2 regions of the Neobacillus sp. K501 genome follow, and region 2 is predicted to be linked to the other one. Evidence: riboswitches for the same ligand, from Rfam matches in the RefSeq annotation. Region 2 holds a riboswitch; the other holds the start of a gene.
What was found. Region 2 has a riboswitch for cyclic di-AMP ahead of ACWM35_RS10700 (TrkH family potassium uptake protein). Riboswitches for the same ligand answer to the same signal wherever they lie in the genome.
Positions count from the first base shown of each region.

Region 1: it holds a riboswitch for cyclic di-AMP, as region 2 does, so the genes downstream of both, ACWM35_RS17165 (APC family permease) here and ACWM35_RS10700 (TrkH family potassium uptake protein) in region 2, are expected to answer to the same signal.

Region 1 covers NZ_JBSLYA010000007.1:275,428-280,921, forward strand. Annotated here, with positions in the region: gene ACWM35_RS17150 (hypothetical protein) at 139-588, opposite strand; gene ACWM35_RS17155 (nucleotidyltransferase domain-containing protein) at 835-1,626, shown strand; gene ACWM35_RS17160 (bacitracin ABC transporter ATP-binding protein) at 1,665-1,778, opposite strand; cyclic di-AMP (ydaO/yuaA leader) riboswitch at 1,898-2,044, shown strand; gene ACWM35_RS17165 (APC family permease) at 2,194-4,020, shown strand; gene ACWM35_RS17170 (NCS2 family permease) at 4,158-5,459, shown strand.
Region 2 covers NZ_JBSLYA010000003.1:570,751-576,244, forward strand. Annotated here, with positions in the region: gene ACWM35_RS10690 (helix-turn-helix domain-containing protein) at 1-888, opposite strand, end outside; gene ACWM35_RS10695 (DinB family protein) at 1,510-1,995, opposite strand; gene ACWM35_RS10700 (TrkH family potassium uptake protein) at 2,334-3,680, opposite strand; cyclic di-AMP (ydaO/yuaA leader) riboswitch at 3,789-3,973, opposite strand; gene ACWM35_RS10705 (hypothetical protein) at 4,136-4,663, opposite strand; gene ACWM35_RS10710 (hypothetical protein) at 4,678-4,917, opposite strand; gene ACWM35_RS10715 (FAD-binding oxidoreductase) at 4,991-5,494, opposite strand, start outside.

The DNA.
Region 1 (5,494 bases), on a different contig from region 2:
ATAAGCTTCTATTAGGCTCGTAATATCTTCTAACGATAAATAGTGACATTTTTGTGAACATCTATATTCCTATTATATTCCAATTGAATGAAAAACCACAACCAAAATGAACAAGAAATTAAAAGGAAGTGAGGGAATTTACGACTTACCCTTAATACGGGATATGGTGATCAATAAGGTCAAGGAAGAGAAATATATCAGAAAGGTATAAACATTAACAAACAACGTATTGGTGTATTGATTTAACCATGGATAACGATAAATCCGTGAATCGGCATTCGTGGGGGTTCCTCCTAATTGCTGGACAAGTTCCTTCACAAAGAAAGTTTCTAAAATAATTGATACGATTAAGAGAACGAGCGCACCAGTTAAGAGGAAGCCCCAAGTTTTCGATTGAAATTGTGCTTCCCTTAATCTTACAAACCATTCAAAGCCAAAGAGGGAAAAGGTTAAAATCACGAAGGGAAAAAGTAGAATAACGGGATTTCCATTACCAGAGAATACATCAGGACCAAAGGTAAATTCCTTTACCATTACAATGGATGTCAAGCATAACAAGAAATAGATGATTAATTGCCTAGATAACAACATCAACACCTCCCGTTAATCAGAATTGCGCAAGCGCCATGTACTGTGGCGACAGGCATAACCCCTTATTGTTTATATATTCAATAACTAGTGCGTTATTCTCAGATCCTTGATCTGAACATGTTTCATGTTGGATTATCGTGATATTTTGTTTTCATTTACATTCCTGTAGGAAGAAAACTTTATGGGGCAATTTTTTTTGGTTTCACCCATAATAAAGATATTGAATATACAGGGGGTTTTTCAATGAGAGAACATATTCTAGAAGTACTTAAACAAATTGAACTCGAGTATGAAGTGAAAATTCTATTTGCCTGTGAATCCGGCAGCCGAGCCTGGGGCTTCCCATCAAAAGACAGTGATTATGATGTCAGATTCATTTATGTCCATAAAACGGACTGGTATCTTTCGATTGACCAGATGCGCGATGTGATTGAGGTTCCGAAGCATGATAAAATTTCAATCCCGATGGATGACCTTTTAGATGTAAGCGGTTGGGAATTGACGAAGGCGTTAAAGCTATTTCGCAAATCAAACCCACCGCTGTTGGAATGGCTGCATTCGGATATTATTTATTATCAGGAATACTCGACGATTGAAAAATTAAAAGAATTGGCAACCGACATCTTTGCTCCACCTTCGTGTATCTATCATTATTTAAATATGGCCAAAGGCAACTATAGGGACTATTTACAACGTGAGGAAGTCAAAATAAAAAAATATTTCTATGTCCTCCGGCCGATTCTTGCAGCCAAATGGATTGAAAAATATTCAACTATTCCTCCAGTCGATTTTACAGATTTGCTCGGAGATATCCTCCAAGCAGGCGATCTAAAAATGGCCATTCAAACGTTATTAGAACGGAAAATTGCAGGAGAAGAGCTAAACCTAGAGCCTAAGGTTGTCGTGATCAATCAATTTTTAAATGAGGAAATACAGCATTTAGAGGATTATGCAAAAGAAATTAAGATGGACATTTCTAATCCAACCGAACGTTTGAACCAATTATTCAGAGAAACCTTGAATGAAGTATGGTAACCATAAATAAAAAGAGGAAATCGAGCATGATTTCCTCTTTAATCCTTTTCTTCCGATTGTTCTTCATGGGGCTCCCCATATAGTTGATTAATTTCCTCTGTTATTTCATCTAAAAATTCATCAGATAATAACGGACGATTTTCTTTCGTCATATTCATTTTCCTTTCGTATTTAATACATCATCAACATGTCCTTTTTCATAAGTTTTATTCTTTCATAAAAAATTCATTTACTTTTTGAGAATACAGGAGTAATATAATCACAGTTTCAAATTTCTAAATCGCTGAAACCATACGGTACGGGGGAACCATTTACGCGGATTATTTTTTATAATCCAGGGGTGAATCCTTTTTAAGGTAGGGCTACTCAATGGTCCGAATCCGACAGCTAACCTCGTAAGCGTTATATGAGAAGGAAGGTGGAGCTTGTGACGCTTGAAAAATAATGTGTCTACAGGTCTATTTACTGATGACTTGTAGGCACTTTTTTTATTCCTGAAATTAATCTCTTTTAGACTTTTTTGGGAAACATAACTAACAAACATAACTAGCAGGCGGTGTATTTATAATGGTTTCAGCCATTAAAAGGTTTTTAATTGGAAGACCTTTGAAATCCCATGAATTAGGGGAACAAAAAATTAATAAAACGAAAGCATTAGCAATTCTTTCTTCTGATGCGTTATCATCAGTGGCCTATGGTCCTGAACAAATACTAATCGTGTTGGTTACATTAGGAGCAGCAGCCTTTTGGTATTCCGTCCCTATCGCAATAGGTGTATTGATACTATTAACAGCTCTAATATTGTCATATCGCCAAATTATCTTTGCTTATCCACACGGAGGCGGAGCTTATGTAGTATCTAAAAGTAATCTAGGAGTTAATCCAGGCTTAATTGCTGGGGGCTCATTATTGGTTGACTATATCCTTACTGTTGCGGTAAGTGTGTCGGCTGGTACGGATGCAATTACCTCCGCTTTTCCTAATTTACATGGCTTTAATGTCGAAATTGCGATAGTATTTGTTATTCTTATTACAATATTAAATCTAAGAGGTGTAACGGAGTCAGCTTCGATATTAGCCTATCCGGTATACTTATTCGTATTAGCCTTGTTTATTTTAATTGGTGTTGGTATCTACAATATTGCTACCGGACAAGTGACACCTGAACTGCATACACCAATTGGTACACCTGTGGCTGGAATCAGCCTGTTTATCCTTTTAAGGGCGTTTGCTTCTGGAAGCTCTGCCTTAACTGGAGTTGAAGCTATATCCAATGCGATTCCTAACTTCAAGGATCCAGCTCCTAACAATGCCGCTAAAACATTAATGATGATGGGCTTATTGCTTGCGATCCTTTTTTCAGGAATCGTTACGTTAGCTTATTTTTATGGCATCTCGCCGAGAGCTGAGGTAACGGTGGTATCACAAATTGCAGAGGAAGTTTTCGGACGAAACTTTATGTACTTCTTTATTCAAGGAACAACAGCCTTAATCTTAATTCTTGCTGCTAATACTGGATATTCTGCCTTCCCATTGCTGGCGGTTAATCTTGCTAAAGATAAGTTTATTCCAAGGATGTTCCTTATTCGCGGGGACCGATTAGGGTACTCAAATGGAATCATTATCCTTGGAATTTCATCGATTTTACTGATCCTTGCTTTTCATGCAGAAACAGAGCATCTTATTCCTCTTTACGCAGTCGGCGTGTTTGTTCCATTTACATTGTCGCAAACAGGAATGATGGTGAAATGGCTTAGAGAAAAACCAACCGGTTGGATTCCAAAATTTATCATCAATACAACGGGAGCCTTGATTAGCTTTATCGTTACATTAATGTTCTTTTTAACAAAATTCTCGCAGGTATGGTCGATTTTAATTTTCTTACCAATTATTATCTTTGTTTTTCACCGGATCAAAAAGCATTATGATGCGGTTGGCGACCAACTCCGGATTACTACATGTGAGCCGGCTGTACCGATTGAAGGGAATGTCATCCTAGTACCTGTTGCTGGTATTACTCATGTCGTAGAAAACACAATAAATTATGCTAAATCCCTTTCCCCAGATCAAATTATTGCCGTATACGTTGCCTTTGATCGAGAAGAGGAGCAAAAGTTTGAGGAAAAATGGAAGAAGTGGCAGCCGGATGTACGACTTGTGACATTGCATTCTCACTATAGAAGTATCATTAACCCGCTGACGAAATTTATTGATATTGTGGAACATAAGGCGAGTGAATCCAACTACAAAGTCACAGTGGTCATCCCACAATTTATTCCTAAAAAAGGCTGGCATAATATTCTTCATAACCAATCTGGGGTCCTGATTCGCACCTTATTGCTGTATCGAAGAAACGTAGTCGTCACGACGGTTCCTTATCACTTAAAAAAATAATATAAGCTATTTTGTGGCATCCCTATATTATGGGATGCTTTTTTTGTATAAATAAAATAATTCCCTCTTGAAAAAACAATAGAAAACGAATATTATTATTAAGTTATTAAAAAACGTTCGTGTTTTGGAGGAAAACCATGTTTAAACTCAAAGAGAACCATACTAATACAAAAACAGAACTGCTTGCCGGTATCACTACCTTCTTTACAATGGTTTACATTGTCGTGGTAAACCCAGTTATTTTAGCAGATGCTGGTGTACCATTCGAGCAAGTTTTCACGGCAACCATCATCTCAGCCGTTATCGGAACACTTTGGATGGCCTTGTTTGCCAATTACCCCATTGCGATTGCACCAGGAATGGGACTTAACGCCTACTTCGCCTACTCAGTCGTCGGTGGCCACCAAAATATTGCCTATGAAACAGCCTTTGCTGCTGTTTTCGTTGCCGGCATCATCTTTGTAATATTGTCATTAACACCTTTCCGGGAAAAATTAATTGATGCGATTCCTGAAAACCTGAAGCATGGCATAACTGCGGGAATTGGATTATTCATTGCGTTTATCGGCCTCAGACTTACTCATATTATTACAGCTCACCCTACCAACCTTGTTGGTTTGGGAGATCTTCGTGCCCCTTCTGCATGGCTTGCCATTGTTGGACTGGCCGTCACACTTATCTTAATGGCACTAAGAATCAATGGTTCATTATTTTTGGGAATGATTATTACCGCACTGATTGCCTTTTTTACAAATCAACTTTCCTTTGATCAAGGTTTCGTTTCTCTCCCTTCTCTTCCTGAGGGAATGATTATCAGTAATCCCTTTACTGCTTTTACGGATGTTATTCAACACAGCTTGTATGCAGTAGTGTTTTCATTTATTCTAGTCACTATTTTTGACACAACAGGGACAATGATTGGAGTTGCAAACCAAGCTGGGTTAATAAAGAATGGCAAATTACCAGGTGCCCGTCAGGCTTTACTATCTGATTCGGTTGCCACAGCAGTCGGTGCCATGTTTGGGACAAGTCCAACTACAGCCTACATTGAATCAACTTCAGGGGTAGCAGCTGGTGGTCGAACAGGACTAACCTCTCTTACTGTCTCAGTTTTGTTCATTCTTTCTGCCTTCTTTGGCCCACTGGTCAGCGCTGTTTCCGGGATATCAGCAATTACGGCACCTGCTCTAATTATTGTTGGCAGCATGATGATGGGCAGCATTGCAAAAATCCGCTGGAATGAGCTTGATGAAGCCTTTCCTGCCTTCCTGGTAATTTTAAGTATGCCACTGACTTCAAGCATAGCAACTGGAATTGCTCTAGGATTTATCAGCTATCCACTTTTAAAAATCGTAAAAGGAAACTGGCGCGAGGTACATCCACTTGTATATGTTTTCGCCGTTTTGTTCTTTTACCAGCTTGCCTTTTTACCACATTAAATGAAAATTAAGAAAGGCCGGAGCACCGGCCTTTT
Region 2 (5,494 bases):
AATATCGAACGAGGGGTCTGCGAGATACTCTCGAGCTAACTCATGTCGAACTTGTGACAAAAGATGCTTGAAGCTCGTGCCTTCGTCAGTAAGGCGTCGCTGCAAGGTACGATCGCTCATCCCCAACTCGCTTGCGACAGTCTGAATGTCAGGGCGCCCTCCTGTTAGGCTACGTCTCAAAATCCACTTGACCATTTCGGTGATTGAGCGACTGCGTTGCTGCTCATCCAACGATTTGTCTATTACGGGAGTCAGAATCTCCAGCAACTCTTCGTTGTACGAGACAAAAGGGAGGTCCAGATCTCCTCGATGTAGCGTCAACCTGTTACAATTTGCACCAATCCGGATATGGCAGCCGAAGTAAGCTTCAAGTGATTGTATATCGCCCATTGAGTGTGTAAATTCGACAGATTTCGCCATCAACTTTTGGCCTGTGCCCCTACGTCCAAGCTCCAAAAGAAATGCCAGAGTGATTCCAACCAGCATCGGTGGACCTGGTTGCTCGGTATACAACCAATCTAGTTCAATTGTACAGTTCTCACCTCCCTCGGTGATACGTAAGCTTTCAGGGGGACACATTTGTTTGTACCGTGCCATTCGTTTTAGAGCGTCACGGTAGTCACGAGCATGATAAGTAGCTAAGACTGTGGGTGGAAAATGCGCTGTTTCAAAGACGGTCGTAAGCTTGATAATTCCTTTGGCAGTGTCATCAATGAGATCGGAATAAGCCTGCCAAATCGCGAAATATTGGTCGGTAGTGACAACTGGGTCAGTAATAATGGTGAGCGGTAGTCGTGCTTTTCGAGCAACTTCGTGGGGGGCAATCCCTAATTGATGTATGCCTGCCCAAAATCCTGCTGGGATTTTAATACGAGTATGAGACTTCATAATGGGTCCTCCTTTAGCTATCTACACATTCACTAGTTTTGGTTGTGATAGTGTTCTGCCTAGTTAACGGGACAGATATTATATTACCTATTCAATATAGCCTTGTAACTAGCAAAGGGCGACATTTTACTAGCCAACTACGTCGAATTAATCCGTTAGTAATAGGCACCAATAACGTAATGAAGCTGCCGTTTATACAGGCAGCATCATTAAAAGACACCCTAAATAATCCCAATTACCTAAGTGGTTTAAATTTGTTTTAATGTTTTTATTTGTACCTACACTTCAGAAAGCAACTCATTATAATCTTGTGCTTAATTGATCTTAGCATTAAATTCAATTTACCTGGTATCAATATGTCTATACTCACTATATGACCAGATTTTTAAAAAAAGCTAATGACGATTGTTCAACTAAACTCCCCTTTTGTTCAATAAGAAAAGGCCACCAATTTGGCAGCCAGATCTTCGAGTAACGCCCCCATTTGTTTAAGTACAATACTTCACAAACCCTTTTTGCTCCACAAAACAGTCCTGAAATTGCCAATGGAAAAGGCGATGCCACTTTAGAGCATCGCATCGGTTAATGAACAGAAACTAAATAAATTAATATCTATTTGAATTATTTTTTCGAATAAGAGGAAAGCCCCCGACCGATAAGGTTTGCAGAAATGGGCTTTCTTCCCAATTCTCTTGCCCAAATTGATAATTGTCCTATATGGTGAATTTCGTGAGCAATGGCATGTCGCATAACTTCACCCCAAGTATCCGTTACAATTCTTCCATCTGGCAGGGTATCGTAAAATAATTGATTTTCCATACTAGCATCCCAGTTGTTCACAAAGTTCTCTACTTCTAAATGAAATTCTGCGTCCAATTTTCGAACCTTGTTCAAGCTTTTATAATTATCGAAACTCTCCTGAAAGTCAGTTTTACCCTGTAAGATACGTATCCAACTCCACTCGACGTCAACAATGTGGAAAAGTGTTTGCAATATACTTCCCATTCCACCCGTTCGTTTTTGCAAAAGCTCTTCTTCACTTAACTCTTCACACCAACGATACCAGTCTTCTCTTACCATCCAGTTATATCTAAAAAGTGTTTGCAATAAAACCCCTCCGCAATAAGAAAATAAATTAACCGTAAAATATACTTTAGGAATATTAAAAAACCTTATTTAGTATTACAAATTCAACAGACAAAGTATAAATTCCTTGTTCAACTAAACTCCTTTAGTTCAAGAAGAAAAAGCCACCGAAATGGTAGCTTGATCTTAAAGGTGTTGAGTAGAAGGGCAGAGTCTATGGACTTATAACTCAACAAAAAGGCCGTTAATCCTGCATGGATTTACGCCCTCGTTACTATAAGCTTTTCTGGGTCACCTGAAGACCAGCCCAATTGTTATCGTTGAGGGACTGCCACTGCAGTCCCTTCCTTCGTTTTTCCCTAGCCAATTAATATTTTTTCCTCCGCATATCTCACCTTGGCTTCTTTTCGATTATATAAAAGCGCAAAAGCCATGGTTAAAGGTCCAAGCCTACCAATAAACATCATAATGGTAATCAAAACTCTGCCAAAAGTAGATAGTTCGGGAGTGAAATTTGCAGACAAACCTACTGTACCAGCAGCTGAAATCGTTTCAAATAGAAGTATACTCATATCAGCATCTTCGGAAAAAGTTAATAGGAAGAAGATGAGGAAGATAAAAAACATCCCTGCCACAACAATCGATAATGATTTATTAACCAATTCCCACGAAATTCTCCTTTTAAAAATATTTACTTCATTTCGATTCGTAATCACAGCCCAAAAAGCGAAAATGATGATGGCGAAAGTTGTGACTTTAATACCGCCTCCAGTAGACCCTGAAGATGCACCAATAAACATTAAAGCCATCATGAATACAAGGGATGAAAGGTTCATCGCCCCAATATCAATCGTATTAAAGCCTGCAGTCCTTGTTACAACGCCTTGAAAGTATGATGCCCATAGCTTATCTCCGAACTGCATATTTCCAATAGTAGCTGGATTGCTAAATTCTGAGAGCAAAATGACTAAGGGTCCTAAGATGTTTAATATGAGTGTCATAAGTAGTGCCACTTTTGAATGTAAGGATAATTTTCGAATGGATTTTTTAAAAAAGAGATCGAGAATTACTGTAAAACCAATACCTCCCGTTATAAAAAGGAAGGTGATCATTATATTTACAGTGGGATCACTTACCCATTTACTCAGATTGTCCGGTTCAAGACCAAACCCAGCATTATTAAAAGCAGAGATCGAATGGAATATTCCATAGTAAATGGCTTTCGTCAGCGGCATTTCAAATGACCAACGAATGGCTAAAACAGCTGCACCCAATAGTTCCACAATAAAAGTGATGAAAATGATCCGTTTTACCAGGCTAACAACTCCCGCAAGAGAAAAAACATTTAATGATTCTTGAAGTAATAAACGTTCCTTTAGTCCAATCTTTTTACCCAGAATAATAAACATAAATATTCCTGTGGTCATAAATCCCCAACCACCAATTTGAATCAAACATAGCAGAACGATTTCTCCAAATAATGTAAAAGTAGTTCCCGTATCTACTACCGCCAAACCTGTTACACAAACCGCAGAGGTCGCCTCAAATAAAGCATCAACGAAACTAAGTCCACGTCCCTCTTCATGTGTGGCTATTGGTAGCATAAAGAGTAACGTACCTAATAATATTAGGCTTCCGAAACCAATAACAAGTATTTGGGCAGGATGCAATTTAATTAAATTCCCATTTCTTTTTAACAACTTCAAAATAGACTCTCCTTTTTTATTAAATAATTTTAAAAGGAAAAAACCACGAAGAGAATATCTCTACGTGGCTACTTTTTGCATGATAAAAAATATGCCAAAACACGATGATTGATGTCTCTTCAAACGCTTACGAGGTTAGCTGTCGGACTCGGATCTGAATGTAACCCTACCAAGAAAGAATGCGTAAAACATCTTTTCTTAAGATTCACCCCAAGACAATAGTTTATGAGTGATTTTAACTATTGCCAAGTTGGTTCCCCCGTTTCCTAAACGGAATTAAGCGATAATAATATATTTTTTATGAAGAAATCTTACTCCCAATCATACCTATTTGTAAAGAAATAATTTAAAATGCACCCATTAATTAAAAGTAACTGAATAAAATACTGCAAAAATCCTTAAATCTCCCCCAACTTATTATTCTAATTATATATAAATCCCTTCTTCTCCCTATTTTAATCGGTGCTATCCTTCTTTTTCACAAAAAGAAGAAATCCCAGCCCGCAAAGCAATAATATAACCCCGAAGGCCGTAATGAAGACTAACGGGGAGATGATTTTTATAAATGAGAGCCCTACCATGATGACCCCTACAAGAAGATAGTGATGGATGGCGTGTAACCGAAAGGTATGCTGCTCGATATGCCAGGCGTGATGGTAACCTTGCAAGAATCCGAGACAGACCTGAAAAAGCAGAGCCATATAAGGAAAAGTTTCGAATGAAGTTCTTAAATTGCCTACGAATAGATAAACACAACCCATCCCAAGGTAAACAAATGCGATTGAGGAATGCTGCGTAGGCTTCTTTCCAGCTTGGTGGATTCGATATCCAAAGGCCGCACTAAAAGAAAAAGCAGCAAACAACCAAGTAAATAAAGTAAAGGTCAAGGAGGCTTCTTTTAACCAAAGGATATAATAGGGAAATATCACAACCTGACCGACCGAAACTACCAAAGGGACATAACGTTCACGCAATAATTTCATCCTAGGCTCCATCCTTAAAAGTAATTTTCATAAAAGATGTTTCGAAAAACACCATTGGGATCTCTTTTTAATTTTTCTTCAAGAAACGTCTCCCAGTTTGGATAAGCCGTACGAAACTGCTCCTTTGTTTGATAAGGATAATACGGGAGATAATAGGTCCCTCTGTGCTTCAGAGTCAAATCTGTCCACTCTTGAATCATGACTTTCGCATCCTCAATCTCTTTATCTTTTAAACCATGTTGGATTAAAATCACGAGTCCCAACATATCTTCATTGGCATAATTTAAAGAAGTGTAATCGTCCTTTACCGAATAACGAACGGTGATGTTATGAATTTAAAAAATCTTCCTCTTTATCATTTGCGGGGAGAATTTTCTTTAAGTCTCGAATATATTCATCAAATCGATCGACTGGAATGAAGAACTCCTGCAGCACTTCTACCCGGCCAGGTTGAGTGAATTCCATAAAGGCAGAATTTCCACGCATGACATTATTGCGGGTTACCTCTTCTCCCTCGAGGGACTTCATCAGCCTTTTTTGATTTTCCCAGAAAAGATCTTCCAATCCCCCGCCTTGTCGGCCAATATCCAGTGCCAGCTTGCCAATCCGGGCACCATGTTCTTGTTTTAGCGGTGTTTGATGATCCTCTTTTCCAGTGTTCTTGTAATCTATTACATACATTTCGTTCAAAAATGATTTCGGGGCCACACTGACTCTCGCATAATGCATCGCTGCCTCCTCTTCCCTCAGCAGTTTAGTAAAATAGGCTTCATACTCACTTGTTTTGATTTCCTTTGTATGGATGGTGTAAGTGTCATTTTCCGTTAATTC